DNA from 4 places in the Lelliottia sp. GFLA7 genome. Region 2 is predicted to be linked to each of the others. Evidence: predicted binding sites of a transcription regulator. Region 2 holds the regulator's gene; each other region holds the start of a gene.
The links. Region 2 encodes CRP, which controls carbon source genes, mostly activating them, when cyclic AMP is high. Its sites were predicted from a motif close to ATGTGANNNNNNTCACAT; they were not measured.

Region 1 (7,828 bases), on a different contig from region 2:
CCCGTCTAAAATCGCCAGCCGTAAAGCGTCTCAGAATGCGATTGAAGCATTCGGCCCGTGGCTGCCAGAATTCCTGGGCGGTTCCGCTGACCTGGCTCCGTCTAACCTGACGATCTGGTCTGGCTCTAAAGCAATCAACGAAGATATCGCCGGTAACTACATCCATTACGGTGTACGCGAATTCGGTATGACCGCGATTGCTAACGGTATCGCCCTGCACGGCGGTTTCCTGCCGTACACGTCTACCTTCTTGATGTTCGTCGAATACGCGCGTAACGCCGTGCGTATGGCTGCGCTGATGAAACAGCGCCAGGTAATGGTTTATACCCATGACTCCATCGGTCTGGGTGAAGACGGCCCGACGCACCAGCCGGTTGAGCAGGTAGCTTCTCTGCGTGTGACGCCGAACATGTCCACATGGCGTCCGTGTGACCAGGTTGAATCTGCGGTGGCGTGGAAATATGGTGTTGAGCGTCAGGACGGCCCGACCGCGCTGATTCTTTCTCGTCAGAACCTGGCACAGCAAGATCGTACCGCAGAGCAGCTGGCGAACATCGCTCGCGGTGGTTACGTGCTGAAAGATTGCGCTGGCCAGCCAGAGTTGATCTTCATCGCGACCGGTTCTGAAGTTGAGCTGGCTGTGGCTGCATGGGAAAAACTGTCTGCCGAAGGCGTTAAAGCGCGCGTGGTTTCCATGCCGTCAACCGATGCGTTCGACAAACAGGATGCCGCTTACCGCGAATCCGTGCTGCCAAAAGCGGTTTCCGCTCGCGTTGCCGTTGAAGCCGGTATCGCTGACTACTGGTTCAAATATGTTGGCCTGAACGGCGCAATCGTCGGGATGACCACCTTCGGTGAATCTGCACCGGCTGAGCTGCTGTTTGAAGAGTTTGGCTTCACCGTTGAAAACGTTGTCGCAAAAGCCAAAGAGCTGCTGTAATCGCAGTCATGCCCGGTCGCGTTTTATTCGCCGGGCATACAAAATCTGAGCCGGACATCCGTCCGGCTTTTTTGTGTCAGCTATTCCACCGCCGTGTGAAAACGTTGTGAATTATTCCATTTAAAATGTGACGCAAGTCATATAGCTGTCTTATTGGCCTGGCCGAACATTCCTTTTATTCTCTGTTTCGCTTATTCTTGCTGAAGCGTTTCAGTTGTTGGGTTGTTCGACAATTGACCAATCAGTCGCAGTTTGTGACAGGCGAGGATTCCCCTCCGAGCGTTGCTGGATTACTCTTTCAGCCACCTCAAACTCAGGGAAAGCCTTGCAGGAGACCTATGACCGTACGCGTAGCGATAAATGGGTTTGGTCGCATCGGACGCAATGTGATTCGTGCCTTATATGAATCCGGGCGCCGTGCGGAAATCACCGTGGTGGCCATCAATGAATTGGCTGACGCCGTGGGCATGGCGCATTTATTGAAATATGACACCAGCCATGGGCGCTTTGCCTGGGATGTTCGCCAGGAAAGAGAGCAGCTCTTTGTCGGCGACGATGCCATTCGCGTGTTGCATGAGCAGAGCATTGACGCGCTGCCTTGGCGTGAGTTGGGCGTGGATGTGGTTCTCGACTGTACCGGCGTATACGGTAACCGTGAACACGGAGAAGCGCATCTTGCAGCAGGTGCTAAAAAAGTCCTGTTTTCCCACCCAGGTGGTCACGATCTTGACGCGACGGTTGTCTACGGCGTGAATCACCATGAACTGCAAGCCGAACACCGTATTGTCTCCAACGCCTCCTGCACGACAAACTGCATCATTCCGGTCATTAAACTGTTAGACGATGCATATGGCATTGAGTCAGGGACCGTAACGACGATCCACTCTGCTATGCACGATCAGCAAGTGATTGACGCGTATCATCCGGATTTGCGCCGCACGCGCGCAGCAAGTCAGTCAATCATTCCGGTGGATACTAAACTGGCGGCAGGGATTACCCGTATTTTCCCGCAGTTTAACGATCGTTTTGAAGCGATCGCGGTGCGTGTACCGACCATTAATGTCACCGCAATTGATCTCAGCGTGACGGTGAAAAAACCGGTAAAAGCCAGCGAAGTCAACCTTTTACTGCAAAAAGCGGCACAGGGTTCATTTCATGGTATAGTTGACTATACGGAATTACCGTTGGTCTCAGTAGATTTTAACCATGACCCCCACAGTGCCATTGTTGATGGTACACAGACGCGGGTCAGCGGTGCCCACCTCATCAAAACGCTGGTGTGGTGTGATAACGAATGGGGCTTTGCTAACAGGATGCTCGACACCACGTTAGCCATGGCCGCGCAAGGTTTCAGGTAGGGCGCAAAGTGCGCTTGCAAAACTTTAAGAATCAACGAGAGGATTCACCATGTCTGTAATTAAGATGACCGATTTGGATCTGGCAGGTAAACGCGTTTTCATCCGTGCCGATCTGAACGTACCCGTTAAAGATGGCAAAGTGACCAGCGACGCGCGTATCCGTGCATCTCTGCCAACCATCGAACTGGCCCTGAAACAAGGCGCTAAAGTGATGGTAACCTCTCACCTGGGTCGTCCGACCGAAGGCGAGTACAACGAAGAATTCTCTCTGTTGCCGGTTGTTAATTACCTGAAAGACAAATTGTCCAACCCGGTACGTCTGGTTAAAGACTACCTGGACGGCGTTGAAGTGGCTGAAGGCGAGCTGGTTGTTCTGGAAAACGTTCGCTTTAACAAAGGCGAGAAGAAAGACGACGAAGCCCTATCCAAAAAATACGCGGCACTGTGCGACGTATTCGTAATGGATGCATTCGGTACTGCTCACCGTGCTCAGGCTTCAACTCACGGTATCGGTAAATTTGCTGACGTCGCTTGTGCAGGTCCACTGCTGGCTGAAGAGCTGGACGCACTGGGTAAAGCACTGAAAGAACCTGCTCGTCCAATGGTTGCGATCGTGGGTGGTTCTAAAGTTTCTACCAAACTGACCGTTTTGGATTCCCTGTCTAAAATTGCTGATCAGCTGATTGTTGGCGGCGGTATCGCAAACACCTTCGTTGCTGCTCAGGGCCATAACGTGGGTAAATCCCTGTACGAAGCGGATCTGGTAGAAGAAGCTAAACGTCTGCTGACCACTTGCGATATCCCAGTCCCAACGGATGTTCGCGTAGCGACTGAATTCTCTGAAACCGCGACCGCGACCCTGAAATCTGTAAACGACATCAAAGATGAAGAGCAGATTCTGGACCTGGGCGATGTTTCTGCACAGAAACTGGCTGATATCCTGAAAAACGCGAAAACCATTCTGTGGAATGGTCCGGTTGGCGTGTTCGAATTCCCTAACTTCCGTAAAGGGACTGAAATCGTGGCTAACGCAATTGCAGATAGCGACGCGTTCTCCATCGCAGGCGGCGGCGATACTCTGGCTGCAATCGACCTTTTCGGTATTTCTGACAAAATCTCCTACATCTCCACTGGTGGCGGCGCATTCCTCGAATTCGTGGAAGGCAAAGTTCTGCCAGCAGTAGCAATGCTCGAAGAGCGCGCTAAGAAGTAAGCCATTCATGGGCAGGGAAACCTGCCCTAATTTCAGCGTGCTTTTAAGAGCTCGCACCTTTTCTAACGGCCGAAGATACAGGACTCGTAACATGTCTAAAATTTTTGATTTCGTAAAACCTGGCGTGATCACTGGTGATGACGTTCAGAAAGTGTTCCAGGTAGCTAAAGAAAACAACTTTGCTCTGCCAGCTGTGAACTGCGTGGGTACCGACTCCATCAATGCCGTGCTGGAAACTGCTGCAAAAGTTAAAGCTCCGGTAATCGTTCAGTTCTCCAACGGTGGCGCTGCGTTCATCGCGGGTAAAGGCGTGAAAACTGACGTTCCTCAGGGCGCGGCAATCCTGGGTGCAATCTCTGGTGCACACCACGTTCACCAGATGGCTGAACACTACGGTGTTCCAGTTATCCTGCACACCGACCACTGCGCGAAGAAACTGCTGCCGTGGATCGACGGTCTGCTGGACGCGGGTGAAAAACACTTCGCAGCCACCGGTAAACCACTGTTCTCTTCTCACATGATCGACCTGTCAGAAGAGTCTCTGGAAGAAAACATCGAAATCTGTTCCAAATACCTGGCGCGCATGTCCAAAATGGATATGACTCTGGAAATCGAACTGGGTTGCACCGGCGGTGAAGAAGACGGCGTGGACAACAGCCACATGGACGCTTCTGCACTGTACACCCAGCCAGAAGACGTTGATTACGCATACACTGAGCTGAGCAAAATCAGCCCACGTTTCACCATCGCAGCCTCTTTCGGTAACGTGCACGGTGTTTACAAACCAGGTAACGTTGTTCTGACGCCAACTATCCTGCGTGATTCCCAGGACTATGTTTCTAAGAAACATAACCTGCCGCACAACAGCCTGAACTTCGTCTTCCACGGCGGTTCCGGTTCTTCTGCTCAGGAAATCAAAGATTCCGTCAGCTATGGCGTTATCAAAATGAACATCGATACCGATACCCAATGGGCAACCTGGGACGGCATCCTGCAGTACTACAAAACCAACGAAGCGTACCTGCAAGGTCAGCTGGGCAATCCGAAAGGCGACGACCAGCCGAACAAGAAATACTACGATCCACGCGTATGGCTGCGTGCTGCCCAGACTTCCATGATTACCCGTCTGGAGCAGGCATTCAAAGAGCTGAACGCGGTTGACGTTCTGTAATTTGAGCTGCTAAAAGCGTCAGAAAGGTCCGCATTTGCGGGCCTTTTTTTATGGTTTTTCAACACCCTGCAACACTGCATTTTGTGATCTCTTTGGCATATTCCTCACTTTTTGTTTACCCTTAATTCACTTACCTGTCTCCTTGTGGGACGGATGTTTTGTGTTTTGATTTAGCAAAAGGACAGAAGAATGGAAGATCTCGGTGTAGTCGATGGCATAAACAATGCGGGAACCTGGCTGGTGCGCAACCAGGCGCTGCTGTTGAGTTACGCGGTCAATATCGTGGCGGCAATTGCGATTATTATCGTGGGTATGATCGTGGCGCGTATTGTCTCCAATGCGCTTAACCGCGTCATGCGCGCTCGTCATATTGATGCAACGGTCGCGGATTTCCTGTCTGCACTGGTGCGATACGGTGTTATCGCTTTCACGCTGATTGCTGCGCTGGGCCGCGTAGGCGTCCAGACCGCATCCGTCATCGCGGTTCTCGGTGCGGCAGGTTTAGCCATTGGTTTGGCGCTGCAAGGATCCCTTTCTAACCTGGCGGCAGGCGTGCTGCTGGTCACTTTCCGTCCTTTCCGCTCAGGGGAATATGTCGACTTAGGCGGCGTTGCGGGGACCGTGTTACAGGTGCAGATTTTCTCTACCACCATGCGCACCGTTGATGGTCGTATCGTGGTTATCCCAAACGGCAAGATTATTGCGGGCAACATCATTAACTTTTCTCGCGAGCCGGTGCGCCGTAACGAACTGATTATTAGCGTCTCTTACGATTCGGATATTGATAAGGTGAAATCACTCATCACCAATATTATCGAATCTGACGAACGTATCCTGAAGGATCGCGAAAGAACCGTTCGACTGAACGAGCTCGGCACTTCTTCCATCAACTTTGTGGTGCGTATCTGGAGCAACAGCGGCGATCTGCAAAACGTATACTGGGACGTGCTGGAGCGTATTAAGCGTGAATTTGACGCGAACGATATTAGCTTCCCGTATCCGCAGATGGACGTGAACTTCAAGCGTATAAAAGAAGCAGAATAATTTTTACTTTTATAGCCCGGTAACGCATATGCGTCCGGGCTTTATATTAGTTATGCTAATTGCCAATTAATATTATCAATTTCCTCTAATGACAATCCGCCAGTATAGTCTGCACCTAAAGACATCTGCTCGAGATTGAACCCATGTTATCTTATTATTTTCAAGGCCTTGTGCTTGGCGCGGCCATGATTCTTCCCCTCGGCCCACAAAACGCGTTCGTGATGAATCAGGGCATTCGCCGTCAGTATCATCTGATGATTGCGATGCTGTGTGCGGTGAGCGATCTACTGCTAATTTGCGCCGGGATTTTTGGTGGCAGCGCATTGCTGATGCAGTCGCCGTGGCTGCTGGCGTTGGTAACCTGGGGTGGCGTCGCATTTTTGCTGTGGTACGGTTTTGGCGCGCTGAAAACGGCGATGGGCAGCAATCTGGAACTCGCCACCGCGGAGGTCATGAAGCAAGGGCGCTGGAAGATCATCGCCACGATGCTGGCCGTGACCTGGCTTAATCCGCATGTTTATCTGGATACGTTTGTGGTGCTCGGTAGTCTGGGCGGACAGCTGGATGTTGAGCCGAGACGCTGGTTTGCGCTTGGTACCGTCAGCGCCTCTTTCCTGTGGTTCTTTGGCCTGGCGCTGCTGGCAGCATGGCTGGCACCGCGTCTACGTACGGCGAAAGCGCAGCGCATTATTAATACCCTGGTCGGCGTCGTGATGTGGTTTATTGCTTTCCAGCTCGCGAAAGAGGGGATTCATCATATTCAGGGACTGCTCAACTAAGCGTTCTCTTATGGACAACTGAAGCAGACCCGCTAAGCTTGCTGGCATGCGCCCTGTTCATGGGCACTCTTCGCAACATGGAGGAATGACAGTGAAGTGTAAAGTGATGGCCCTGGCGGCATTAGTAAGTTTTGGCGCAATGTCGGTACAGGCAAACGAATTGCCTGATGGTCCGCACATTGTCACCTCTGGCACAGCGAGCGTTGATGCCGTTCCGGATGTCGCAACGCTTGCGATTGAAGTGAACGTGGCAGCAAAAGACGCCGCTTCTGCTAAAAAGCAGGCGGACGATCGTGTTGCGCAATATCTCTCCTTCCTTGAGCAAAACGGCGTTGGGAAAAAGGATATTAACTCCGCCAATCTGCGGACTCAGCCGGATTATGACTATCAGAATGGCAAAAGCATTCTGAAAGGCTATCGTGCGGTGCGTACTGTTGAAGTGACGGTACGCCAACTAGACAAGCTGAACTCGCTGCTGGACGGCGCGCTGAAGGCCGGACTGAACGAAATTCGTTCGGTGTCATTAGGCGTTGCGCAACCGGAGAAGTATAAAGACGAAGCCCGTAAAGCGGCGATTGATGACGCTGTGCGTCAGGCGCAACAACTGGCTTCAGGCTTTAAGACTAAGCTGGGGCCGGTGTACAGCGTGCGTTATCACGTCTCAAACTATCAGCCAAGCCCGATGGTTCGCATGATGAAGGCAGATGCAGCGCCTGTTTCAGCGGAAGAAACTTACGAGCAGCCGACGATTCAGTTCGATGATCAGGTCGATGTGGTGTTCCAGCTTGAGCCTGCACAGGCTCAACAGCCAGAACCTGCAACAAAAACGCAGTAATGAGCATGACCCCTCTCCCGCAAGGAGAGGGGTTTCTTTCGTTAATCCTGTCTCAACACTTTATGCCCATAGGCCAGCAGCGCATCCGTGACGTTGCGCATCATGCGGCTTTCTGGCGCAAATCGATGCCAGTACAGCATCCGACGCTGATACAATCCTGGCGTTAAGTCGATAAGCTCGCCGCTCTTCAACTCTTTTTCAATCTGCAAATGCGGAATCATACAGCAGGTCGTTCCCTGGCGAGCCAGCTGCACAAACGCTTCTGATGAATTCACGATATGGCACGGCACGCTGCCCGGCGGGAGATCGAAGTTCTGCTGCAAAAATGCCTGGTGCATGTCGTCGAGATGGTCGAATGCGACGGCGGGGGCCTTCAGCAGCGCGGCGCGCGTCACACCGTTGGGGAAATAGCGATCGGCAAAGGCTTTCGAACCGACAAACAAGTAGTCGAGAGCACCCAACTGATCGACCAGACAGCTCGGCAGCGC
Region 2 (7,828 bases):
GTTCCTGAAAGGCCTGCGTGAACTGTGCGACGAACATCAGGCGCTGCTGGTGTTTGATGAAGTGCAGAGCGGAATGGGGCGTACCGGCGATCTGTTTGCTTACATGCATTACGGCGTGACGCCGGACATTCTGACCAGCGCCAAAGCGCTCGGCGGCGGCTTCCCGGTCAGCGCCGTGCTGACGACGCAGGAGATCGCGTCGGCATTCCATGTAGGATCTCACGGTTCGACCTACGGCGGGAATCCGCTGGCCTGCGCTATCGCTGGCGCGGCGTTTGATATTATCAACACGCCAGACGTGCTGAACGGCGTGAGCGCGAAACGCGAACAGTTTGTGAAACATCTTCAGCAGATCGATGCGCAGTACGATGTGTTCAGTGATATTCGTGGAATGGGGCTGCTGGTTGGCGCGGAACTGAAGCCACAATATCAAGGCCGCGCGCGTGATTTCCTCCATGCCGCTGCGCACGAAGGGGTGATGGTGCTGAATGCCGGACCGGACGTCATGCGCTTTGCGCCGTCGCTGGTGATTGAAGCACAGGATATTGACGACGGTATGGCGCGCTTTGCCGCAGCCGTTGGGAAAATCGTTAAGGGTTAATTGGATTCACGCCGCAACAGGCGCGTTAACCAAATACCGTGATGTGGGCGTTGTCGCCATGCCACCGACGAAATGGTGTGCATGGTGCTCAGATGCCCGAGTATACGCTGTAAGTGCTGTTCCAGCGTGCTCATCGGACCGTAGGTGAGCGTTTCGGGCCCTTCAAGAATATTAATATCCCCCGATTCCCCCGGCGCGTCATATTCCAGGCGCTGCTGACACCGCTGCAACGCAATTTCACACGACTGCAAATAGCGCTGCGCCAGATCCGGCGTCAGCATCGTATGCTCGCGCGCCAGCGTGGTCATCGCGTTGATATGTTCAACGATGAACTGGCTGTGGGTGACCCAGAGTTTCATATCGGCCAGATAGTGCGAATTAAAGCCCGGCTCTTGCATGGCTTGGTTCAGCGAGTTAAACAGCGCGTTATGAGCCTGATTGACCTTCATGCGCTGGTACGCCAGCGGCGACGGCTGCGGATCGGCGCTGAGGATCAGGCGAATAGCCTGCTGGTCGGCCTCGAGCGCATCGTGAGCATTCTGGCGCAACAGCCCGCTTTGCCACTGCGGCCACAGCCAGACCATGCCGCCAAACGCAATCAGACAGCCAATCAGCGTATCCACCAGTCGGGCGACAATAAACTGTTCGCCATTCAGGGTAAGCAGTTGCAGGGTATACACCGCGGTGACCGTAAAGCCGACCATTGCCCAGCCATAGTTTTTACGGATAAACAGATAGCTGACCAGCGTGATAAGCAGCATGCCCGCCAGGGTATAACCGTCCGGAACGTGGAAGTGCAGCGTGACGCCCGCAATCACCAGGCCGGCAATAGTCCCGCCCGCCCGGTGCAGGATCCGCACGCGCGTCGCGCCATAGCCGTTCTGCGTCACGAACAGCACAGTCATTAAAATCCAGTAGGGCTTGGGTAAATGCAGCGCCACGCCCATCAGGCTGGCGATACTCAGCATCACGCTAATGCGCGCCGCATTTCTCAGGGCAGAGGATTTAAAAGACAGATAGCTTTTCAGCGCTGGCAGTAGCGGCAGCCGTTTCTGCTTATCCGCCATCAGGTCACGGGAATAGAGCGGACGTTGGGTGCGCAGCACGCGTGCGATGCGGCTGAAATGCCATGCGCAGAACTGCCCGACCGGGTTATCCGGATGCTGACGGGCGATTTTCTCCAGCGCGCCTAATGGCTTATCCATGGTAAAGCGCGTGGGATAGCGGTGATAAAGAATATCGTCAGCCAGCACGCGCAGACGCGCCGCGACCGTCTGGGCATTCCAGCGGATCACCGCTTCGGCATGGCTACGCTCCACCAGTTTTTGCACTTCCTGCGGATGATGCAGGCTGACGGAGATATGTTCCTGGAGATCCAGCCCTACCTGAAACGTGCGCAGCAGCCGTTTGTATTCATGATTTTTATTGGCCGCCAGCATGTGCAACTGTTGATAACACTGGCTGATTAAATCGACCACTTTTTGCTGACGCGTCAGCAGCGGCGGCAGCGCCTTTTCCGGGTCGGTATGCTGCGTCAGCAGGGTGTATTTTGCTTCGCAGTAATCAGCGAGCTGAACGTAGAGCAGGCTTAAGGATTCGCGCAAAGGCTGCTCGCGCCACATCCAAAACCAGAACCAGTTGAATAATCCGTACCATAGCGTGCCAAACGCGTAGATCAGCAGCGGTTCCCAGACGGGCATATTCCCGGCGAGGCTGAGGGTGAAAATCGAGGCAATTAGCGAAGCGGGGAGCAATCGGGCATGCAGAGAACTGATTTCCGCCGTCACGCCGAGCGTGAGTGCCAGCACGGTTAAAATCAGCGGCAAGGGGATATCGCGCGCCAGCAAAAGCTGTACTGCCAGGCTACATCCGGCAAACAGCGATCCGCCAATAATCAGGCGTTTGAAAAAGCGTTTATGCGGCGTATCGAGACCGGCAATGTTACAGCAGGCAGGGACGAGGGAAAAAAGCAGACCGTGTTGCAGGTGACCCAGAATCAAACCGACGGCCACGGGGAGACATAACACCAGCGTTTGCCGAAGTGCGTAGTTAACTTCCGGGTGATAGATCAGCCTGCGCCACATAGATGCCAGAGACAAAAACGGCGTGACACCTTGCGATGGCACGCCGTTCGACCGGAATTAACGCGTTCCGTAAACCACGATAGTTTTACCGTGGGCGGAGATCAGGTTCTGATCTTCCAGCATTTTCAGGATACGGCCAACGGTTTCACGGGAGCAACCGACGATCTGACCAATTTCCTGACGGGTAATTTTAATTTGCATGCCGTCAGGGTGAGTCATAGCGTCAGGCTGTTTCGCCAGGTTCAACAGCGTTTGCGCGATGCGGCCGGTCACATCCAGGAAGGCGAGGTTACCCACTTTCTCGGAGGTGATTTGCAGGCGGCGAGCCATCTGCGAAGACAGGCGCAACAGAATATCCGGGTTAACCTGAATCAACTGACGGAATTTTTTGTAGGAGATCTCAGCCACTTCACAGGCCGATTTTGCACGTACCCAGGCGCTACGTTCCTGGCCTTCTTCAAACAGGCCCAGTTCGCCGATGAAATCGCCCTGGTTCAGATAAGAAAGGATCATCTCTTTTCCTTCTTCATCTTTAATAAGCACTGCCACCGAGCCTTTGACGATGTAATACAACGTTTCCGCTTTTTCACCCTGGTGAATCAGCGTGCTCTTCGATGGGTACTTATGAATATGGCAATGAGACAAGAACCATTCGAGAGTCGGGTCTGTTTGCGGTTTGCCAAGCACCATGCGCTGTTATCCTCTGTTATAAGCTGTCACCAGAGTCATAAATCGCATCCTGACTCTGGGGTTGCAATCGAATTCTTCCCCGTACCTGGGAATTAGGCTGTCATAAATGTTTGCAGCCTGTAATGTTTGATGTCCTCTGCATACATGTGTAACGTCAATGTATTACTGTAGCATCCAGAGTGTTTTAGCATAGCTTTTGCCGCGTGTCTCCTGGTGTCTCGCTTCAGCATGACGCAGGTCGACTTCCGTTGCGAGAATTGTAACGCACGGGTAATCTGTCCGGAAAAATGCAACGTCGGAGTGAATAAAATGCAAGCGCGTGTGAAATGGGTTGAAGGTTTAACGTTCCTCGGCGAATCCGCTTCAGGACACCAGATTTTGATGGATGGCAACTCCGGCGATAAAGCGCCAAGTCCGATGGAAGTGGTGCTGATCGCGGCGGGTGGATGCAGTGCCATCGACGTGGTCTCGATTCTGCAAAAAGGGCGTCATGACGTCACCGATTGCGAAGTGAAGCTGACATCAGAGCGTCGCGAAGAAGCGCCGCGTCTGTTTACGCACATCAATCTGCACTTCATTGTGACCGGCAAAGCGCTGAAAGATGCCGCGGTTTCCCGTGCGGTGGATCTTTCTGCGGAGAAGTACTGCTCGGTCGCGTTGATGCTGGAAAAAGCGGTGAAAATCACGCATTCGTATGAAGTGATTGAAGCGTAAGCGTTGACGAGATTTAGCCCTCTCCCATGAGGAGAGGGAATAAGATCATTCGATCTTTTTGCCTTCCATCAGCCGTTGCACCAGCGGCATCATGATCAGCTCCATCGCCAGTCCCATTTTCCCGCCCGGCACGACCAGCGTATTTATGTGCGAAATAAACGACCCCTGCAGCATTGCCAGCAGCCACGGATAATCAATATCTTCCAGATTACGGAAGTGAATCACCACAAAGCTTTCGTCGAGCGACGGAATCGTTTTGGCGGCGAAGGGATTTGACGTGTCCACTGTAGGCACGCGCTGGAAGTTGATGTGCGTGCGCGAAAACTGCGGCGTCAGGAAGTTAATATAATCTTCCATTGAGCGTACCACTGAATCCATGACTGCCTCACGCGAGTGGCCGCGCTCGCTGGTGTCGCGGGTGAGTTTCTGGATCCACTCCAGGTTGACGATAGGCACCACGCCGACCAACAGATCGACATGCCGCGCCACATCCTGTTGCGGCGTTACCACGCCGCCATGCAATCCTTCGTAAAACAGCACATCGGTTGGTTCCGGAAGCGGCTGCCACGGCGTAAATGTGCCCGGCACCTGGTTCCACGGCACGGCTTCGTCATAGGTATGCAGATATTTACGCGATTGCCCTGTGCCCGTATGGCCGTACTCGGCAAAGGTTTGTTCCAGCAAACCGAAGTCGTTGGCGTCTGGCCCGAAGTAGCTGATGTGTTTGCCGAGATCGCGCGCCTTGCGGATCGCCATGTCCATTTCAGGGCGGGTATAGCGATGAAAACTGTCGCCTTCTACCTCGGCGGCACGCAGGTTGAGCTGCGCGAAAATCTTACGAAACGCGAGGCTGGTGGTCGTGGTTCCCGCACCACTTGAACCCGTAACGGCAATAACCGGATGTCTGGCTGACATAGCAACTCCCTGACTGGAATGATGAAGCGATCAGCCGCGAAACTGATTGCGCGGCATGATGTTGACGGTTTCGTGCAGTTCAGACCACACCAGCAATATCTCGCCATTTTGTAGCTGCCGTTTCACATCGGCGACCTTTTGTTCAAGCGAGCGTTCATGTTCACCATAATCGGTGCCTTCGCGTAATACAAAGCTTTCAATCAGGCTGTCCAGCGTTTCGGGAGCCAGATCTTGCCAGGGAATCATCATCGTGTTTTTTCCAGCCAGGGGGTTAACCAGTCGGGGATACGCGTTTCCAGCCACATTTTCGGACGCCGTAACGTACCGCCGATAAAACCAACGTGGCCGCCATGTTCGGTCAGCTGATACTGCACGTTTGCGGGCAAATATCCCGGTGCCGGAATCGAATGGTGATCCATAAAGGGATCGTCTTTCGCATGGATGATCAGCGTCGGTTTGGTTATCTGATTCAGCAACGGCATGGCGCTACACTGACGATAATAGTCTAGTGCGTCAGCAAAACCGTGGATCTTCGAGGTGATCAGATCGTCAAACTCCCGCAAACGGCGCATGCGCTTGAGCTGTTGCAGGTTGATTGGCAGCGTGTCGGGATAGGCTTTCAATTTGCGTGCCGCGTTGGCTTTCAGCAAATTCAGCAGATAGCGCTGATACACGCGCGAAAAGCCCTTTTCCATATGATAGCTGCACTGCTCCAGCATAAACGGCGCGGAGACGATCACCGCCGCGTCCAGCGGCACGGCGTTACTCTCTTTTGCCAGCAGGCAGGCCAGCATATTGCCACCCAGCGAATAGCCTACCGCTGCGGTAGGGGCCGCGCCGTAAGTCTTCGCCAACCAGTATAAAAACCAGGTGCCGTCTTCTGTTTCGCCGGAATGATAAATCCGCTCGCGACGGTTTGGCTCACCACTGCATCCGCGAAAATGCATCACCACACCGAGCCAGCCGCGCGCTTTTGCCGCGTGGATCAGGCCGTGCGCATACGGGCTGTGCAGGCTGCCTTCCAGCCCGTGGAACACCACCAGCCGGGGTTTATGCCTGGCCTGGTCGGGATCTTCGCTCCACGCTAAATCGACGAAATCGCCGTCCGGCAGGTCGAGGCGCTGCCAGTGCGGGTCAAATTGCAGTTTACGGCGCAGGAGCCGTGGCAGCATGGTTTGCAGATGCGGGTTAGCGACGCCGCGCATTGGTACGAATTCGGCGCTCTCTTCACACGCGATATCAAAGTCTGATGGAATAATTTGGGTCATAACGATGCGATGTTCACTCTTGTCAGCCTTAACTATACCTGCCGAAGCGGATCCTGTTTACGAAAATGAGGCGGTGTTGACCTCCGATTCAGCTAATTCCTGCCTGAGCTAGCGTTTTTTTCCGAAACATTATCTGATCTTGATCATATATATTCATTCTGATTATTACTCTCAGGCTAATGATTCACCTCTACGCTTAATTGATGCCTTTCTCACCAGAGCGCACACTTTACTCAGCGTTAAGCAAATCAAAATGATGTGCTGAATCAGGAGGTTAATAATGTTATCTGGGCAAACTCCACCCCGGGTCTGGAACTCACGCCGCACAGAGAAAGCGCGCCGTCTGGCTTCCATTCCGGTGCAGGGCAAAGTACTGCCAACCGACGATTTCGTCGCCATGCTGGAAAAACTGATCGCCCCAGGCGACAAAGTCGTGCTGGAAGGCAACAACCAGAAGCAGGCAGATTTTCTGTCCCGCTCACTTGCTGAAGTGAACCCGCAAATCGTCCATGACCTGCATATGATTATGCCGAGCGTCGGGCGCAGCGAGCATCTCGATATCTTTGAAAAGGGCATCGCCCACAAGCTTGATTTCTCCTTCTCCGGTACGCAAAGTCTGCGCATTTCGCAGCTGCTGGAAGACGGTCTTCTCGAAATCGGCGCTATCCACACCTACATCGAACTTTACTCCCGTCTTTACGTGGATCTCTCGCCAAACGTGGCGCTGATTGCCGGTTTCAAAGCCGACCGAAAAGGCAATCTGTACACCGGCGCAAGCACCGAAGACACGCCCGCGCTGGTTGAAGCCGCTGCGTTCCATGACGGTATCGTCATTGCGCAGGTCAACGAGCTGGTCGACGACGAATGTGACCTGCCGCGTGTGGATATCCCCGGTTCCTGGATTGACTACGTGGTGGTGGCGGACAGACCGTTCTTTATCGAACCGCTGTTCACCCGCGACCCGCGCCTGATCAAGCAAGAACATATTCTGATGGCGATGATGGCGATTAAAGGCATCTACGCAGAACATCAGGTCCAGTCCCTGAACCACGGGATCGGGTTTAACACCGCCGCGATTGAACTCCTGCTGCCCACCTACGGCGAACAGCTCGGTCTGAAAGGCAAAATCTGTAAGCACTGGACACTGAACCCGCATCCGACGCTGATCCCGGCGATTGAGAGTGGCTGGGTCGAAAGCGTGCACTGCTTCGGCGGCGAGCTGGGCATGGAAGAGTACATCCGCGCGCGCCCTGACGTGTTCTTTACAGGGGCCGACGGCTCGATGCGATCTAACCGCGCGTTCTGCCAGCTGGCAGGCCAGTACGCGGTCGATATGTTTATCGGCTCCACGTTGCAGGTGGATGGCGATGCCAACTCCTCAACGGTGACGCGCGGTCGTCTCTCTGGCTTTGGCGGTGCGCCAAACATGGGCCACGATCCGCACGGTCGTCGTCATGCGACGCCTGCCTGGCTGAACATGAAAACCGAACCTGACCCAATGCAGCGCGGTAAAAAGCTGGTGGTGCAGATGGTCGAAACATTCCAGGCGGGTGTAA
Region 3 (7,828 bases), on a different contig from region 2:
CTTTGTAACGCGCAAATACGGTACGCGCGTAACGCTCAAAGAAGCCGATCGTCTGACGACTGCCCCAGCCGCCGTATTGCTTCACCAGTCCCCACGGCATTTCATAATGCGACAGCGTCACCAGCGGCGTGATGTTGTGCGCCGCCAGCTCGTCAAACAGCTTGTCGTAAAATGCCAGCCCAGCTTCGTTCGGCTGCTGCTCGTCACCGTTCGGGAAGATACGTGTCCAGGCGATCGACACGCGCAGGCAGCTAAAACCCATTTCGGCGAACAGTTTGATATCGTCCGGGTAGCGATGATAGAAATCAATCGCCACATCTTTAATGCCGCTGTCGCCCTCCACGCGCTCGACCACCTTGCCAAATACACCCTGCGGCTGTACGTCAGAGGTCGACAGGCCTTTACCCTCCTCCAGATAAGCGCCTTCTACCTGGTTTGCGGCAACCGCGCCGCCCCACAAAAATGTTTCCGGGAAAGTTTTCATCACGTTCTCCTGTTATTGATGGCTTACGTTTAATAGCGGTGTTCCGGCACTGACGGACGTTGCCGCCACGGTCACCACATCACGGTAATCGTCACTGTTACTGATAATAATGGGGGTCGCCAGATCGTATCCGGCGTCAATAATGGCCTGACGATCGAACTCCAGCAGCAGATCGCCGGGCTGAACCTTGTCTCCCACGGTGACATGCGCGGTGAAGGGCTTGCCGTCGAGCTTCACGGTGTCGATACCGACATGGATCAGCACCTCAATCCCGCTTTCGCTCAGCAGGCCAATGGCATGTTTGGTCTGGAACAACGACGCCACTTCGCCTGCAAACGGGGCAATAACTTTGTTGTCGGAAGGAATAATCGCCACGCCTTGTCCCAGCAAGCCGCTGGCAAAGGTGGTGTCGGGCACCTGATCAAGCGCCAACACCGTTCCGCTCATTGGGGCCAAAACTTCGTTATCGTCTGCGGTTATCACCTGATCATCCTGCGCTGCGCTTTTAGGCATTCCGGCGACCAGGGTCATGACGCAGCTCAAGACCATCGCCACCAGCGTGCCGATAATGCCGCCCCAAAGCGTGGCATTCACGCCACCCGGCGGGATCATCTGCGCCACGGTAAAGATATTGGCAAAGCCAAAGGAGTAAACGTGCGTATCGCTAAAACCTACAATCGCGCCACCCACTGCGCCAGCCACGCAGCCGAAGATAAACGGGCGTCGCAGAGGCAGGTTTACGCCATATACAGCCGGTTCGGTGATGCCGAAAATCCCTGCGGTGACGGAGGAACCCGCTAGCATCTTTTGGCGCGCGTCCTTGGTACGCAGGAATATACCCAGCGCGGCCCCCACCTGCCCCATCACCGCAGGCAGCAGCATTGGCAGCATTGAGTCGTGGCCCAGTACGGCCAGGTTATTGATCATCAGTGGCACCAGCCCCCAGTGCAGCCCGAAGATCACGCAGACCTGCCACAGTGCCCCCATCGCCGCCCCAGCCAGCCACGGTGCCAGAACATAAATCCACTGATAGCCGTTCGCCAGTATCTGGCTCAGCCAGGTTGCGACGGGACCAATAATCAGGAACGTCAGCGGGACGGTCACGACTAAACAGATGAGCGGCGCGAAGAAGTTTTTCATCGACGGCGGTAACAATCTGCTGCTCTGCTTTTCCAGCCAGCAACTCACCCACGCGGCAAGAATGATGGGAATAACCGAGGAGCTGTAGTTAAACCAGGTCACGGGAATCCCCATGAATGCCTCTGATACCGCGCCCACCTGCTGGCTGGCTTCAAATGCCTGAATCATCATCGGATGCGTGAGCGCCCCGCCGATAACCATGGTGATAAACGGATTGCCGCCAAACTTTTTACCGGCGGTATAGCCCAGCACCAGCGGGAAGAAGAAGAACAGCGCATCGCTTGCCGCGAACCAGATTTTGTACGTTCCGCTGTCGGTCGAGAGCCAACCGCAGACCACCGCCAGCGCCAGCAACCCTTTCAGAATACCGGAGGCCGCCAGAACGCCGAGAAACGGGGTGAAAATACCGGAAACGATATCAATCAGACGGCCCAGCAGATTGCCTTTATCACCCTGTTCATCCGACGCAACGGGGGTATCGTCCGTCAGGCCTGCTTCTGCTCGCACCGCCTGCCAGACGTCGTGAACGTGATTACCGATAACCACCTGAAATTGACCGCCGCTTTCGACAACCATAATCACGCCCGGATTTTGCTTCAGCCCTTGCGCATCGGCCTTTTGATTCTCTTTTAATTTGAAACGAAGTCGGGTGGCACAATGAACCAGACTGACGATATTCTCTTTGCCCCCAACGTGGGCAAGAATATCCTTCGCCAAAGCTTGGTATTCCATGTCGATTTCCTTACATCTGATGCCCGCAGGCACCGGTTGACTGAGTATAAAAATAAAAAAACCCGAGAACGTCTTCCTCTCAGAAGCCGCGCTCAGGTTTTGCCTGCGTTATGCAGTAACAATCCATTTTTAGGGCTTAACGCCCTTCTTTTCTCACCCGTTCAATATGAATGGCGAGGAACATAATTTCTTCGGTCGTCAGCTCGCGCTGATAGCTATTCTGCAAGTGCTGCCCAATTTTCTCAGCGCACTTCCACGCTTTAGCGTAGTTATCCTTCACCGCTGTATGCAGCGACACATCGTCGTCCTGCACCACGGTACGGGTCAGCATTCGTTGGGCAAAGAACTTCAAATGCGTCACAAAACGTTGATAGCTGAGTGACTCTTCGTCGTACTCCAGCTGCAGCTGATATTTCACCAGCTGCAAGATTTCCTGCATCACGCGGGTCACGTGCATCACTTCCGGCATTTCGCTATTGAGCTGTGCCGTCACCAGATGCAGGGCGATAAAACCGGCTTCATCTTCGGCGAGTTGGACACCCAACCGTTTGGCGATAATGGCGCGAGCCTCCTGGCCTAGGGCGAATTCTTTCGGATACAGACGTCGAATTTCCCACAACAATACGTTTTTGATAGCGACCCCTTTCTTTTGCCGCTCGATGGCAAAGTTACAGTGGTCCGTTAACGTGATGTAGAGGCTATCCTGCAATTTTCCGAGTCGCTGCGCCGCCAGCCCAATAATGCGATCGCAGGTGGTCATCACTTCAAGAGGAATTTGACTGAGTAATTCCCCAAGCCGTCCGACCAGTTCATCGCTTTGCAGCGCGAACACTTTCTCTATTTTATCTGCATGCAGATCTTCACCGACGCGTTTCTGGAAGGCCAGCCCACGGCCCATCACGACCTGCTCACGCCCATGCTCATCCAGAACAACCACCACATTATTATTAAGAATTTTGGCGATTTTCATTGGAACCCTAGAAACAAAAAAACCTGACCTCCGACAAATGCCAGAAAATCAGGTTTTGCCTGCCGTAGCAGTAACAATCCAGTTTTGTCACTCTATCACTTTCATTCATGGCCTCAATGCGTCACGCGTAAAAATGTGATTTAGATCGTGATCAGTCTCACCGGAAAGAGGGTTTTATTTGGACTGGATGACGCGGGCAATATCCGCTGACGTTTGCAGCGTGCGGATTTCATGAAATAACCCCAGCGCCTCATCGTATTCTTTGCGTAAATAACTCAGCCACTGTTTGATACGCGCAACGTGATAGAGCCCGGTATCACCCTGCTTTTCGAGGCGGGTATATTTTTGCAGCAGTGTCACCACGTCAGGCCACGGCATACGGGGGTCGTTATATTTTATCACCCGGCTCAGATTTGGAATGTTGAGGGCACCGCGCCCGATCATCACCGAGTCACAGCCCGTTGCGTGTAGACAGGCTTGCGCACTTTCGTGATCCCAAATTTCACCGTTGGCGATAACAGGAATATTCAGCCGTTGGCGAATGTCGCGGATCGCCTGCCAGTTAATGCGCTCCGCTTTGTAGCCGTCTTCTTTGGTACGCCCGTGAACGACCAGTTCGGTCGCACCGGCCTGCTGAACAGCATCCGCAATCTCAAACTGGCGATCGCCACTGTCCCAGCCCAAACGCACTTTTACCGTGACGGGCAGATGAGAAGGCACGGCTTCACGCATCGCTTTCGCGCCGCGATAAATCAGCTCAGGATCTTTAAGCAGCGTTGCGCCGCCCCCGCTACCGTTAACCATTTTTGACGGGCAGCCGCAGTTGAGATCCACACCATAAGAGCCCAGCTCCACGGCGCGCGCAGCGTTTTCCGCCAGCCACTCGGGGTATTGGCCTAGAAGCTGAATGCGAACCAGAGTGCCTGACGTCGTCCGACTCTGACGATGCAATTCCGGGCAGAGTCGATAAAACGACTTTGCGGGCAACAGCATATCGACCACACGCAAAAACTCGGTGACGCAGAGATCGTAATCATTAACCTCGGTCAGCAGCTCTCGCACCAGTGAGTCGAGCACACCTTCCATCGGCGCCAGTAATACACGCATTCTCAATACCTGTGAAAAAAGACGCGCTATGGTAGCCGCTCTCCTGGCGCGTGGAAAGGGCTGATTAACGCACGTCCCGAGGCTATATCACGTAAACACAAAACCAATAACCACCACGATGGCAAGCACCAGCGAAATGATGGCGGGCCCCGTCATAAACGCGTGCACTGTCAGTTTTTCTTCTTTCTTAATGGAAGCAAATCGCGCAAGGGCGCTTTTCTCATCTGAAGCAATAATTTCTTCAAACTGCTTTTCGTAGCCCTGTTCTTTTAATGTAGACGCGGCGTCAATATCGGCTGCTGGTCGTGCGTGAACCGCGCTGCCCTTTTTGAAAATGAAATATTCTGGCATGGTGATCTCCTGCCTGAGGGGGAGATTTATCATATCATTACCGCCGAAAAACCACCCAGTACTACACTGTTTTCTATCGTCTTTACCCTTAATTCTGGGGAAGTGCCTGACGTTCCAAATAGGAATGTCTGGTATGCTCAAATTTCATGATGTGATCCGTAGCACGTTTCCAGGTTTAATTGTATGATGAATTCGTTTCATCAAGGACTTTCACCATGATCAAAGCACTCAATACTGTCTGGCAATATCTGCGCGCGTTTATCCTTATTTACGCTTGCCTCTATGCAGGAATTTTCGTCGCATCCCTGCTGCCTATCACCATTCCGGGCAGCATAATCGGCATGCTGATTATGTTTTTGCTGCTGGCACTGCAAATTCTGCCCGCAAAGTGGGTCAACCCGGGATGCTTCGTGCTGATTCGCTATATGGCGCTGCTGTTCGTGCCGATCGGCGTGGGGGTGATGCAGTATTACGATGTGCTGAAAGCCCAGTTTGGTCCGATTGTGGTCTCATGCGCCATCAGCACGCTGGTGGTGTTCCTGGTGGTGAGCTGGAGTTCACATCTGGTGCATGGCGAACGTAAAGTGGTAGGGCAAAAAGGAAACCAAAAATGATGGCCAATATCTGGTGGTCACTGCCGTTGACGCTGGTGGTTTTCTTCGCCGCCCGGAAACTTGCCGCCCGTTTTAAAATGCCGCTGCTCAACCCGCTGTTGGTCGCCATGGTGGTGATTATTCCCTTCCTGCTGATCACCCATATTCCTTACGAGCGCTACTTTGCGGGCAGCAAAATTTTGAACGATCTGTTGCAGCCTGCGGTCGTTGCCCTGGCTTTTCCGCTCTACGAACAGCTTCACCAGATCCGCGCACGCTGGAAATCCATTATCACGATCTGCCTGATTGGCAGCGTAGTCGCGATGGTGACAGGGACATCAGTTGCCCTGCTGATGGGCGCTTCGCCGCAGATCGCCGCCTCAATATTACCGAAATCCGTGACCACGCCGATTGCGATGGCGGTGGGTGGCAGCATTGGTGGCATTCCCGCTATTAGCGCAATGTGCGTGATTTTTGTCGGTATTTTGGGTGCCGTATTTGGACACACGCTGCTCAATTTAATGCGCATTCGAACCAAAGCGGCGCGTGGGCTGGCTATGGGAACCGCATCGCATGCGCTCGGCACAGCGCGTTGTGCGGAACTGGATTATCAGGAAGGCGCGTTTAGCTCTTTAGCCCTGGTGATTTGTGGGATCATGACATCGCTCATTGCACCGTTCTTATTCCCGATCATTCTGGCCGTGGTGGGCTAAAATTTGCGATGCGTCGCGCAATTTTCATTTTGATTTCATAAGTTGCATACATAATGAGAACTGGATCACATATAAAGCGGTAGTGGCTCCGTAAACTACCGATCCATTAACCTTTATGAGGCATTGCCATGTACCCACGTTTTCAATCTGCTTTCGCCCAGCTCGCCGAGAATTTGCAATCAGCCCTGGCTCCGGTTCTGGCGGATGAGCACTTCCCCGCCCTGCTGACGGCTGAGCAGGTCACGATGCTTAAACAGGCTACGGGACTGGACGAAGACGCGCTGGCTTTCGCACTGCTCCCGCTGGCTGCCGCCTGCGCAAGAGCTGACCTTTCCCACTTCAACGTTGGCGCCATCGCGCGCGGCGTGAGTGGCACTTGGTATTTCGGTGGGAACATGGAGTTCCTGGGCGCGACGATGCAACAAACTGTCCACGCCGAGCAGAGCGCGATTAGTCACGCCTGGCTTCGCGGTGAACACGCTCTGAAAGCCATCACCGTTAACTACACCCCTTGCGGTCACTGTCGCCAGTTTATGAATGAGCTGAACAGTGGTCTGGAACTGCGCATTAATCTGCCGGGTCGTGAGCCGCATACCCTGGGTGATTACCTGCCGGATGCCTTTGGTCCGAAAGACCTCGACATCAAAACGCTGCTGATGGATGAGCAGAACCACGGTTATGCGTTAACGGGCGATGAACTGACGCAGTCTGCCATTGCCGCCGCCAATAAAAGTCACGCGCCGTACAGCCAGTCACCGAGTGGCGTTGCGCTGGAGTGCCGTGATGGCCGTATTTTCTCTGGCAGTTATGCCGAGAACGCCGCATTTAACCCAACCCTGCCACCGCTGCAAGGTGCCCTGAATTTACTGAGCCTGAACGGCTACGATTATCCAGATATTCAGCGCGCGATCCTCGCTGAAAAAGCTGATGCACCTCTGATTCAGTGGGATGCCACCGCGGCAACCCTGAAAGCGCTGGGCTGTTCTAACATTGATCGCACCCTGTTGGCGTAATCCTTCTTTGCGGGCAGAAATGCCCGCGAAACTGATGAAAATCCCCTCAATCAAATCGCAGTTTCTTGCGCTTCCCAGGCGGGTAAAGTAGCCTGAGTGAAATTTCACCCACGGACGAGTCATCTTCATGTTAAAGCGTGTGTTTTACAGCCTGTCTGTCCTGGTCGGCATACTGCTGTTGGCTGCGCTCGGCCTCGACCGCTGGATGAGCTGGAAAACCGCCCCTTATATTTTTGACGATTTACAGGACCTGCCTTATCGACAGGTTGGCGTGGTGCTGGGGACGGCAAAATATTATCGTACCGGCGTGATCAATCAGTATTACCGCTACCGCATTCAGGGCGCGCTAAATGCCTACAACAGCGGCAAAGTGAATTACCTGCTGTTAAGCGGCGACAATGCCCAGCAGAGCTATAACGAACCCATGACCATGCGCAAAGATTTGATTGCCGCAGGTGTCGACCCCGCTGATATCGTTCTGGATTATGCCGGTTTCCGTACCCTGGATTCTATCGTGCGTACGCGCAAAGTATTTGATACCAATGATTTCATTATCATCACTCAGCGTTTCCACTGCGAGCGTGCGCTCTTTATTGCGCTACATATGGGCATTCAGGCCCAGTGCTACGCCGTACCGTCTCCAAAAGATATGCTCAGCGTCCGCGTACGTGAGTTTGGCGCTCGCTTTGGTGCGCTCGCCGACCTGTATCTCTTCAAGCGTGAAC
Region 4 (7,828 bases), on a different contig from region 2:
AGACGGAAGGCGCGTGGAATGAGGGCGGAAAAGGGATGTCGGTGTACGACATTCGTGAAGCCGGCGAAAACGCATCCGACTGGAAAGTGGCGACCGACTCGTACCACCGCTACAAAGAAGACTTTGATTTAATGCAGGATCTGGGCATGAACTGCTACCGTTTCCAGATCTCCTGGAGCCGCGTCTGTCCGCAAGGCGACGGCGAATTTAACGAAGAGGGTATCGCTTTTTACGATCGGTTCATCAACGATCTGATCGCGCGCGGTATTGAGCCGATGGTGTGCCTGTATCACTTCGACATGCCGCTGGCGCTGGCGAACGAATACAACGGATTTATGGACCGGCGAGTGATGGACGCATTTATCCGTTACGGCAAAAAAATGATCGACTGCTACGGAGACCGCGTGAAGTACTGGTTGACCTACAACGAGCAAAATATCTTCCATATGCCGGAAGCGTTCCGTGTTTCAGGGTATATGAAAGGCGAGCAAACCCTGCGCGAGCTGTATCAAATCCAGCACCACACGATGGTGGGGCACATGGCGCTGACCGAATATTTGCATCAGGCGAAACCGGGTCAGTTAATGGGCGGTATGCTGGCGCATCAGCTGATTTACCCCGCTACCTGCAAGCCGCGCGACATCTTCTGCGCGCAGCAATATGACGAATTCCTCAACCAGAATCTGCTGCGCGTCTTTGCCGGTCAGGGCTATAGCCCTGCGGTAATGGCGGTGGTGGAACAGCAGGGTTTCAGCGATATTTATCGCGCAGAGGATCTGGCGCTGCTGGCACGTACCAAAAATGACTACATGGCCTTTAGCTATTACGCCAGCAAAACGCTGGACAGCGATCCGATTCCAGAAGGCACACCTGTTAATTATTATCTCGCGCACGGCGAAAAAAATAACCCGTTCCTGAAAGCCACCGAATGGAACTGGCAAATCGATCCGCTGGGCTTTCGCACCATTATCACCCGCTATTACAACGACTGGCGTTTACCGGTATTCCCGATTGAAAACGGGATCGGCGTTATCGAATCCTGGGATGGGGTCAATCAGGTCGAAGACGACTATCGCATCGACTATCACCGCAAACATTTTGACGCCATGAAAGCGGCCATGTTTGAAGACGGCGCGCAGGTCATCGGTTATCTCGGCTGGGGGTTGATCGATATTCTCAGTTCACAGGGTGATATGCGTAAGCGCTACGGTGTGGTGTATGTCAACCGTGAAAACCACGATCTGAAAGACCTGAAACGCGTGCCGAAAAAGAGCTACGCCTGGTTGAAACAGGTTATCCATAGTAACGGACGCGAGTTGTAAGTCGTACGCTGCCGGACCGTTTTTGTGACTGATTGATGGGAATATCCGCTATGTCTGATACAAAAATTACACCTGCGATGCAGTCTTTTGTTGATAAGTTTGTTGAGTTCTCAGCGCGCCTGGCAAATCAGGTGCACTTACGTTCTCTGCGCGACGCTTTTGCCACGGTCATGCCCATTTTCATCCTTGCCGGACTTGCGGTGCTGGTGAATAACGTGGTGTTTCCGTGGGTGCTGGAGGGCGACACGCTTGCCCAGTTTAAAGTGTGGGGCGAGGCGATCATTAACGGCACGCTGAATATTGCGGCGCTGCTGTTAGCGCCGATGATTGCCTGGTCGCTGGCACGCAACAAAGACTTCGACAATCCGGTCTCGGCAGTGGTTATCGCTGTCAGCAGTTTTATCATTATGATGCCGATGCAGTTACAGCTGGTTCCCGTGGGGAGTCAGACGGCGGTGAACGTCACGCAGGTGCTGACGTTCAGCAATATTGGCTCGACGGGGATCTTTGCGGGTGTGCTCATTGGCCTGCTTTCTACCGAAATTTTTATCGCCATATCACGCTTAAAATCGCTGCATATTTCGCTGGGAGAGAACGTGCCGCCCGCGGTGAGTAAATCGTTCACCACGCTGATCCCGACGATTATTACGCTCTCTCTGTTTGCCGTGCTGGCGGCGCTGCTCGCCAACGTGCTGCACACGGACCTGATTCACCTGATCACCACGTTTATCCAGCAGCCGCTGCGGTTGATCAATACCAGCCTGCCGGGCACGCTTTTTATCTACAGCTTTGGTAATTTCTTGTTTACGCTGGGGATTCATCAGTCGGTCGTGAACAGCGTGATTCTGGAACCGTTCTTATTGATCAACACCAACGAGAACATGATCGCGTTCGCTAACGGACAGCCGATTCCGCACATTATCAATAATATCTTTGTCCCTACGTTCGGCATGATTGGCGGAACCGGGAGTACCATTTCCCTGCTGATTGCGATTTTTATCTTTGCACGTCAAAAGTCATCAAAGCAGGTGGCGCGGCTGTCGCTGGCGCCGGGATTGTTCAATATCAACGAGCCAGTGATTTTTGGCTTGCCGATCGTGTTCAACCTGCCGCTGATGATCCCGTTTGTCCTGCTGCCGGCCATCGGCATTTATTTTGCCTGGCTCTGTACCACGCTAGGGCTGATGTCGCGCTGCGTGGTCATGATCCCATGGACCACGCCGCCAATACTCAGCGCCTGGCTGGCGACGGCGGGGGACTGGCGCGCGGTGGTGGTGCAGTTGGCAATCATTGTATTTGGTGTATTCTTCTACCTGCCTTTCCTCAAGATTGCTGAGCGAGTGGCGTTAAAAAACAGTGTGATAGCGGATCAATCATAAGGAAAAGGCGATGGCGGCGAAGTACATCACCATAGCGCGGGAAATTAAAAAACGCATTATTAGTCAGCAGTATGCCGCCAACGAACCGTTGCCCGACCAGTTTGCGCTGGCGGCGGAGTTCAGCACCAGTCGTATGACGATTCAGCAGGCCATGCGTCAGCTGATTGTGGAAGGGCTGGTGTATACGCGCCAGGGGCAGGGGACGTTTATCCGTAAAAACTTCCTGCAGCTGTCGCAGTGGGATCTTTCCGGCAGCGACTATTTTGGTGCGACCAAAACCTGGGAACATCTTGGAACTGTCAGCAGCAAAGTGGTGCATTTCGAACTGCGTTTTCCGAATGAGAAAGAGCAGTCTTCGCTGATGATTAATGTCGATACGCCAGTGTATGATTTTATCCGTTTGCGTTCGCTCAACGGCGAGCCGATGTCGCTGGATTCAACCGTAATGCCGCTGAATCTGGTTCCGGGCCTGAATAAAACCCACCTAGAAAGCTCGGTGTTTCAGTACGTTCAGGAGACGCTGGGGCTGAAAATTATGGGGTCGTATCGGGTGGTTCGTGCGTTAAAACCGACGGCGCTCGATATGCAGCATTTGATATGTGAACAAACCGATCCGGTGCTGGAAGTGGAGCAGGTTATCTATCTGGAAGACGGTACGCCGCTGGAATATGCCCACTGCCACTACCGCTACGATCATGGCGGAATCGTCATCGTGAATAACGGATAATAAAAAAGCGGGCTAAAAAGCCCGCTTTTTTTATGTCTCGATTTGAATCAGTTCAAACGAACCGGCATCCCTGAGCGGTTCTGCACGGCCTGATCAACAACCGTCGCTTCAACGTCTGGCTGGGTAGTGACAGCCTGCACGTTGCTCTTCAGATTAATCGGTACGATTTCATTGTTATTAATCTGGTCTTCGCTGGTAGAGAGCGGGTTATGCACTTCAATGTAGCGGCTGCCATCCGGCTCGGAAGTGGCTTTGACAGGCTCATTGATAAACTGTACGCGCGTCCCAACAGGCACGTTCTCGAACAGGAATTTGATATCTTCGTTACGCAGACGCACACAGCCGTGGCTGACGCGCAGGCCGATACCAAAGTTGGCGTTGGTTCCGTGGATCGCATACAGACGGCCAATGTACAGCGCGTACAGACCCATCGGGTTGTCCGGGCCAGCGGGCACAACGGCTGGCAGTGGTTCACCGGCAGCGATGTATTCTGCGTGCATTTTCGCGGTTGGCGTCCAGGTTGGACCCGCTTTCTTACGTTCGACTTTGGTGGTCCAGTTCATTGGGGTATCTTTGCCCAACTGACCGATACCAATCGGCAGAACGATCACGGTGTTAGTGCCTTTTGGGTAATAGTACAGACGCATTTCCGCGCTGTTGATCACGATGCCTTCATGGACGGTGTCCGGCAGAATCAACTGCTGAGGAATGTTCAGCACAGTGCCCGCTTTCGGCAGATACGGGTCAACGCCCGGGTTTGCTTCCAGCATGTTGGACAGGCCCAGCTGATATTCAGCTGCAAAATATTCCAGCGGCTGGTCGTTGCCTTCCGGCACGATAACCACCTGGTTTTGACCCACCAGACGGCTACCGTCTGTCGGCAGCGGATAAGTTACCGCAGAAGCGGTATTGCAAAAACCTACTACGGCTAACGCCGCCGCAAAAAGCGTTGATAATTTCATATTCATGTTATGCGAGGTATCTTTGCCACTCTGGCGATTAGTTGATGAGTCTGAGTCAGTGATGGGAGCGCATTATATGTGCATTCCCGCCCACTGGGAATTCAGATGTGTACGAAATCACATTTTTTTCACTTTTGTTAAAGTTTAGTGGTTCGCTGCAACACGGGATCTCATTTAGGAATTGTGGCATAATGACGTGTTTATCACACTTTTTCGCAGGAATCTCCCGTGTTAGTTACCAGCAACATCACTATGCAGTTTGGCAGTAAGCCGCTGTTTGAAAACATTTCCGTCAAGTTTGGCGGCGGCAACCGTTACGGCCTGATTGGTGCCAACGGTAGCGGAAAATCCACCTTTATGAAGATTCTCGGCGGCGATTTAGAGCCAACGCTCGGTAACGTGTCGCTGGATCCGAACGAACGTCTCGGTAAGCTTCGCCAGGACCAGTTCGCCTTTGAAGAGTTTTCGGTGCTCGACACTGTGATCATGGGACACGGGGAACTGTGGGAAGTGAAACAGGAGCGTGACCGCATTTACGCTCTGGCAGAAATGAGTGAAGAAGACGGCTATAAAGTGGCCGACCTCGAAGTCCTCTACGGCGAAATGGACGGTTACTCTTCCGAATCCCGCGCAGGCGAGCTGCTGCTCGGTGTCGGCATTCCCGTTGAGCAACATTACGGCCTGATGAGCGAAGTCGCGCCAGGCTGGAAGCTGCGTGTGCTGTTAGCACAGGCGCTGTTCTCTAACCCAGAAATTCTGCTGCTTGATGAACCGACAAACAACCTGGACATCGATACCATTCGCTGGCTGGAGCAGGTGCTGAACGAACGTGGCAGCACCATGATCATCATTTCGCACGACCGTCACTTCCTGAACATGGTCTGCACCCATATGGCTGATCTGGACTACGGCGAACTGCGCGTTTACCCAGGCAACTACGATGAATACATGACGGCTGCGACCCAAGCGCGCGAGCGTTTGTTGTCTGATAACGCCAAGAAAAAAGCGCAGATTGCCGACCTGCAATCCTTCGTGAGCCGCTTTAGCGCCAACGCCTCTAAATCTCGTCAGGCAACGTCTCGTGCCCGTCAGATTGACAAAATCAAGCTGGACGAAGTGAAAGCGTCCAGCCGTCAGAACCCGTTCATTCGCTTCGAGCAGGACAAGAAATTGTTCCGTAATGCGTTAGAAGTCGAAGCACTGACCAAAGGTTTTGATAACGGTCCGCTGTTCAAAAACTTCAATTTGCTGCTGGAAGTGGGCGAGAAAATTGCGGTTCTCGGGGCCAACGGCGTCGGTAAATCCACGCTGCTGAAAACCCTGGTGGCTGAGCTTCAGCCCGATCACGGTACGGTGAAATGGTCTGAAAATGCGCAAATTGGCTATTACGCGCAGGATCACGAATATGAATTCGAAAATGATCTGACCGTATTTGACTGGATGAGCCAGTGGAAACAGGAAGGCGACGACGAGCAGGTTATTCGCGGCATTCTTGGCCGTCTGCTGTTCAGCCAGGACGATATCAAAAAGCCTGCGAAAGTGCTTTCCGGTGGTGAGAAGGGTCGCATGCTGTTTGGCAAGCTGATGCTGGAAAAACCAAACATTCTGGTGATGGATGAACCAACGAACCACCTGGATATGGAATCTATCGAATCGCTGAACATGGCGCTGGAGATGTATCAGGGGACACTGGTCTTCGTTTCTCACGACCGTGAGTTTGTTAGCTCGCTGGCGACCCGCGTGATTGAGATTACGCCAGAGCGCATCGTGGACTTCACCGGTAACTACGAAGATTATCTGCGTAGCAAAGGCATCGACGGCTAATTTCCCGTCGTCTTTCGCGCTGCAGAGGCGTTGGCTGCACCTGCTCGCCCCGGTCACTGACTTATGTAAGATTCCGGGGATTTGCAGGTTTGTCGCCATACTGCAGCGAGAAATACGAGGGAAATCAACGTGTCCTTTTCCCTCTCCCCGTGGGAGAGGGTTAGGGCATCAGACCGCTTTATAACACCCACTCACTCCCTTCAACGCCATTCACCAGCAGCTTACGTTTCTCGCCTACCGGTAACGACACGTTCAGCGTATTCCACGCCGGACGATAATCACCGCACGCTTCCACCTTCAGATCAATCGTTGACCCTTCACACACCATTTCCCAGTTCAGCCACAACGCGTTGCCCTTTTGATAACCCCAGCTTTCGCCGTCGTCTTCAAACAGCAGGCCAGACGTCGTCCCCACGCCTTTCAGCGGGAACAATTTCAGCTCGCGCATATCATCTTTTTCAGCTGACACATGCGTAATGCGTTCACTCAGCGGTAGACCCGCCCCGGCGCGCACCAGCAATGGCAGTTTTTCCAGAGGCGCATCGCGGGTAATCCACTGACCGCCGGAGAACCATTCGTGGGTGTAAAAATCATACCAGCCAGTTTCGTTGTCTGGCAGCCAGAGGCGGCGCTCACGTTGTCCCGCTTCGACGACGCTCGCGACAAGCACATCGCGGCCCAGCAGGAAGTCGTCACACTCTTCGAACGTCTGCGCATCATGCTCGTGATCGAGAAACGTTGGGCGCAGCATCGGCTCGTCGTCAGCATGAGCCTGCCAGAGCAGGGTGTATAAATATGGCAGCAGCCGATAGCGCAGCTCGATGGCACCGCGAATGGCCGGCGTCACGCCCGGATACATCCACGGCTCATTTACCGTCTGATCGTCATTCCACGAGTGAATGGTGAAGCGTGGATGCATCACGCCGTTCTGTACCCAGCGCACAAACAGCTCGGCATCAGGTTTATCGCCTGAGAAACCGCCCACATCGTGGCCGACGTTAAACAAGCCGGACAGGCTCATGCCCAGACCCATACGGGTGTTATAGCGCAGCGTCTCCCAGTTGGTCCGGTTATCGCCGCTCCAGGTCTGGACGTAGCGCTGCATCCCGGCGCAGCCTGAACGCGAAATCAAATACGGCCGTTTTTCTGGTGCAAATTTCTGTTGCGCTTCTATCGACGCGCGCATCATCAGCAGCGGCATCACCGGGCGAATGTGCTTGATCGCAATTTCCTGACCGAAGCCGTGACAGCGCGCCTCACCATCCCAGACTTCAAACTCGTTGTTATCATTCCAGGTGGAATCGATCCCCATTTCCAGGATTTGAGTCGTGACACCGTTCTGCCACCACTCGACCGTTTGTGGGTTCGTAAAGTCGAGGTGCGAGCCTTCGTCGTCCCAGAAGCTTGAGCGTTCTGGCGCATCGGTTTCTGAGTCGCGGATAAACAGGCCTTTTTCCGCCACTTCGCTGTAGCGCGGGTGATCCTGTAGCAGGCACGGTTTGATGTTTGCCGCAAGTTTGAGACCCGCGTCGTGGAACGCCTGAGTCATCACTTTGGGCTGCGGCACTTTGTCATAGTTCCAGTTAAAGACGTAGCGCTTGCCGTTTATCGAGG

Region 1: epd (erythrose-4-phosphate dehydrogenase) is a predicted target of CRP. The motif match lies at 1,066-1,083, and genes of this name have one in related genera.
Region 3: AC07RN_RS08685 (CidA/LrgA family protein) is a predicted target of CRP. The motif match lies at 4,934-4,951, and genes of this name have one in related genera.
Region 4: AC07RN_RS03245 (ABC-F family ATPase) is a predicted target of CRP. The motif match lies at 4,496-4,513, and genes of this name have one in related genera.

What each region holds. Positions count from the first base shown of each region.
Region 1 is NZ_JBWLAQ010000004.1:224,966-232,793, reverse strand. Features, by position in the region: gene tkt (transketolase) at 1-940, shown strand, start outside; gene epd (erythrose-4-phosphate dehydrogenase) at 1,279-2,298, shown strand; gene pgk (phosphoglycerate kinase) at 2,348-3,511, shown strand; gene fbaA (class II fructose-bisphosphate aldolase) at 3,603-4,682, shown strand; gene AC07RN_RS14140 (small-conductance mechanosensitive channel MscS) at 4,872-5,726, shown strand; gene argO (arginine exporter ArgO) at 5,870-6,505, shown strand; gene AC07RN_RS14130 (oxidative stress defense protein) at 6,597-7,340, shown strand; gene argP (DNA-binding transcriptional regulator ArgP) at 7,382-7,828, opposite strand, start outside.
Region 2 is NZ_JBWLAQ010000008.1:57,415-65,242, forward strand. Features, by position in the region: gene argD (bifunctional acetylornithine/succinyldiaminopimelate transaminase) at 1-601, shown strand, start outside; gene AC07RN_RS17970 (YccS/YhfK family putative transporter) at 598-2,685, opposite strand; gene crp (cAMP-activated global transcriptional regulator CRP) at 2,743-3,375, opposite strand; gene AC07RN_RS17980 (OsmC family protein) at 3,685-4,089, shown strand; gene AC07RN_RS17985 (phosphoribulokinase) at 4,135-5,004, opposite strand; gene AC07RN_RS17990 (YheU family protein) at 5,035-5,253, opposite strand; gene AC07RN_RS17995 (hydrolase) at 5,250-6,272, opposite strand; gene mdcA (malonate decarboxylase subunit alpha) at 6,553-7,828, shown strand, end outside.
Region 3 is NZ_JBWLAQ010000002.1:646,732-654,559, forward strand. Features, by position in the region: gene AC07RN_RS08660 (glycoside hydrolase family 1 protein) at 1-484, opposite strand, end outside; gene bglF (PTS beta-glucoside transporter subunit IIABC) at 497-2,356, opposite strand; gene bglG (transcriptional antiterminator BglG) at 2,493-3,326, opposite strand; gene dusC (tRNA dihydrouridine(16) synthase DusC) at 3,501-4,433, opposite strand; gene AC07RN_RS08680 (hypothetical protein) at 4,521-4,784, opposite strand; gene AC07RN_RS08685 (CidA/LrgA family protein) at 5,000-5,398, shown strand; gene AC07RN_RS08690 (CidB/LrgB family autolysis modulator) at 5,395-6,090, shown strand; gene cdd (cytidine deaminase) at 6,219-7,103, shown strand; gene sanA (outer membrane permeability protein SanA) at 7,231-7,828, shown strand, end outside.
Region 4 is NZ_JBWLAQ010000001.1:664,725-672,552, reverse strand. Features, by position in the region: gene AC07RN_RS03265 (glycoside hydrolase family 1 protein) at 1-1,322, shown strand, start outside; gene AC07RN_RS03260 (PTS sugar transporter subunit IIC) at 1,373-2,701, shown strand; gene AC07RN_RS03255 (GntR family transcriptional regulator) at 2,712-3,428, shown strand; gene ldtB (L,D-transpeptidase) at 3,476-4,396, opposite strand; gene AC07RN_RS03245 (ABC-F family ATPase) at 4,619-6,214, shown strand; gene AC07RN_RS03240 (glycoside hydrolase family 31 protein) at 6,393-7,828, opposite strand, start outside.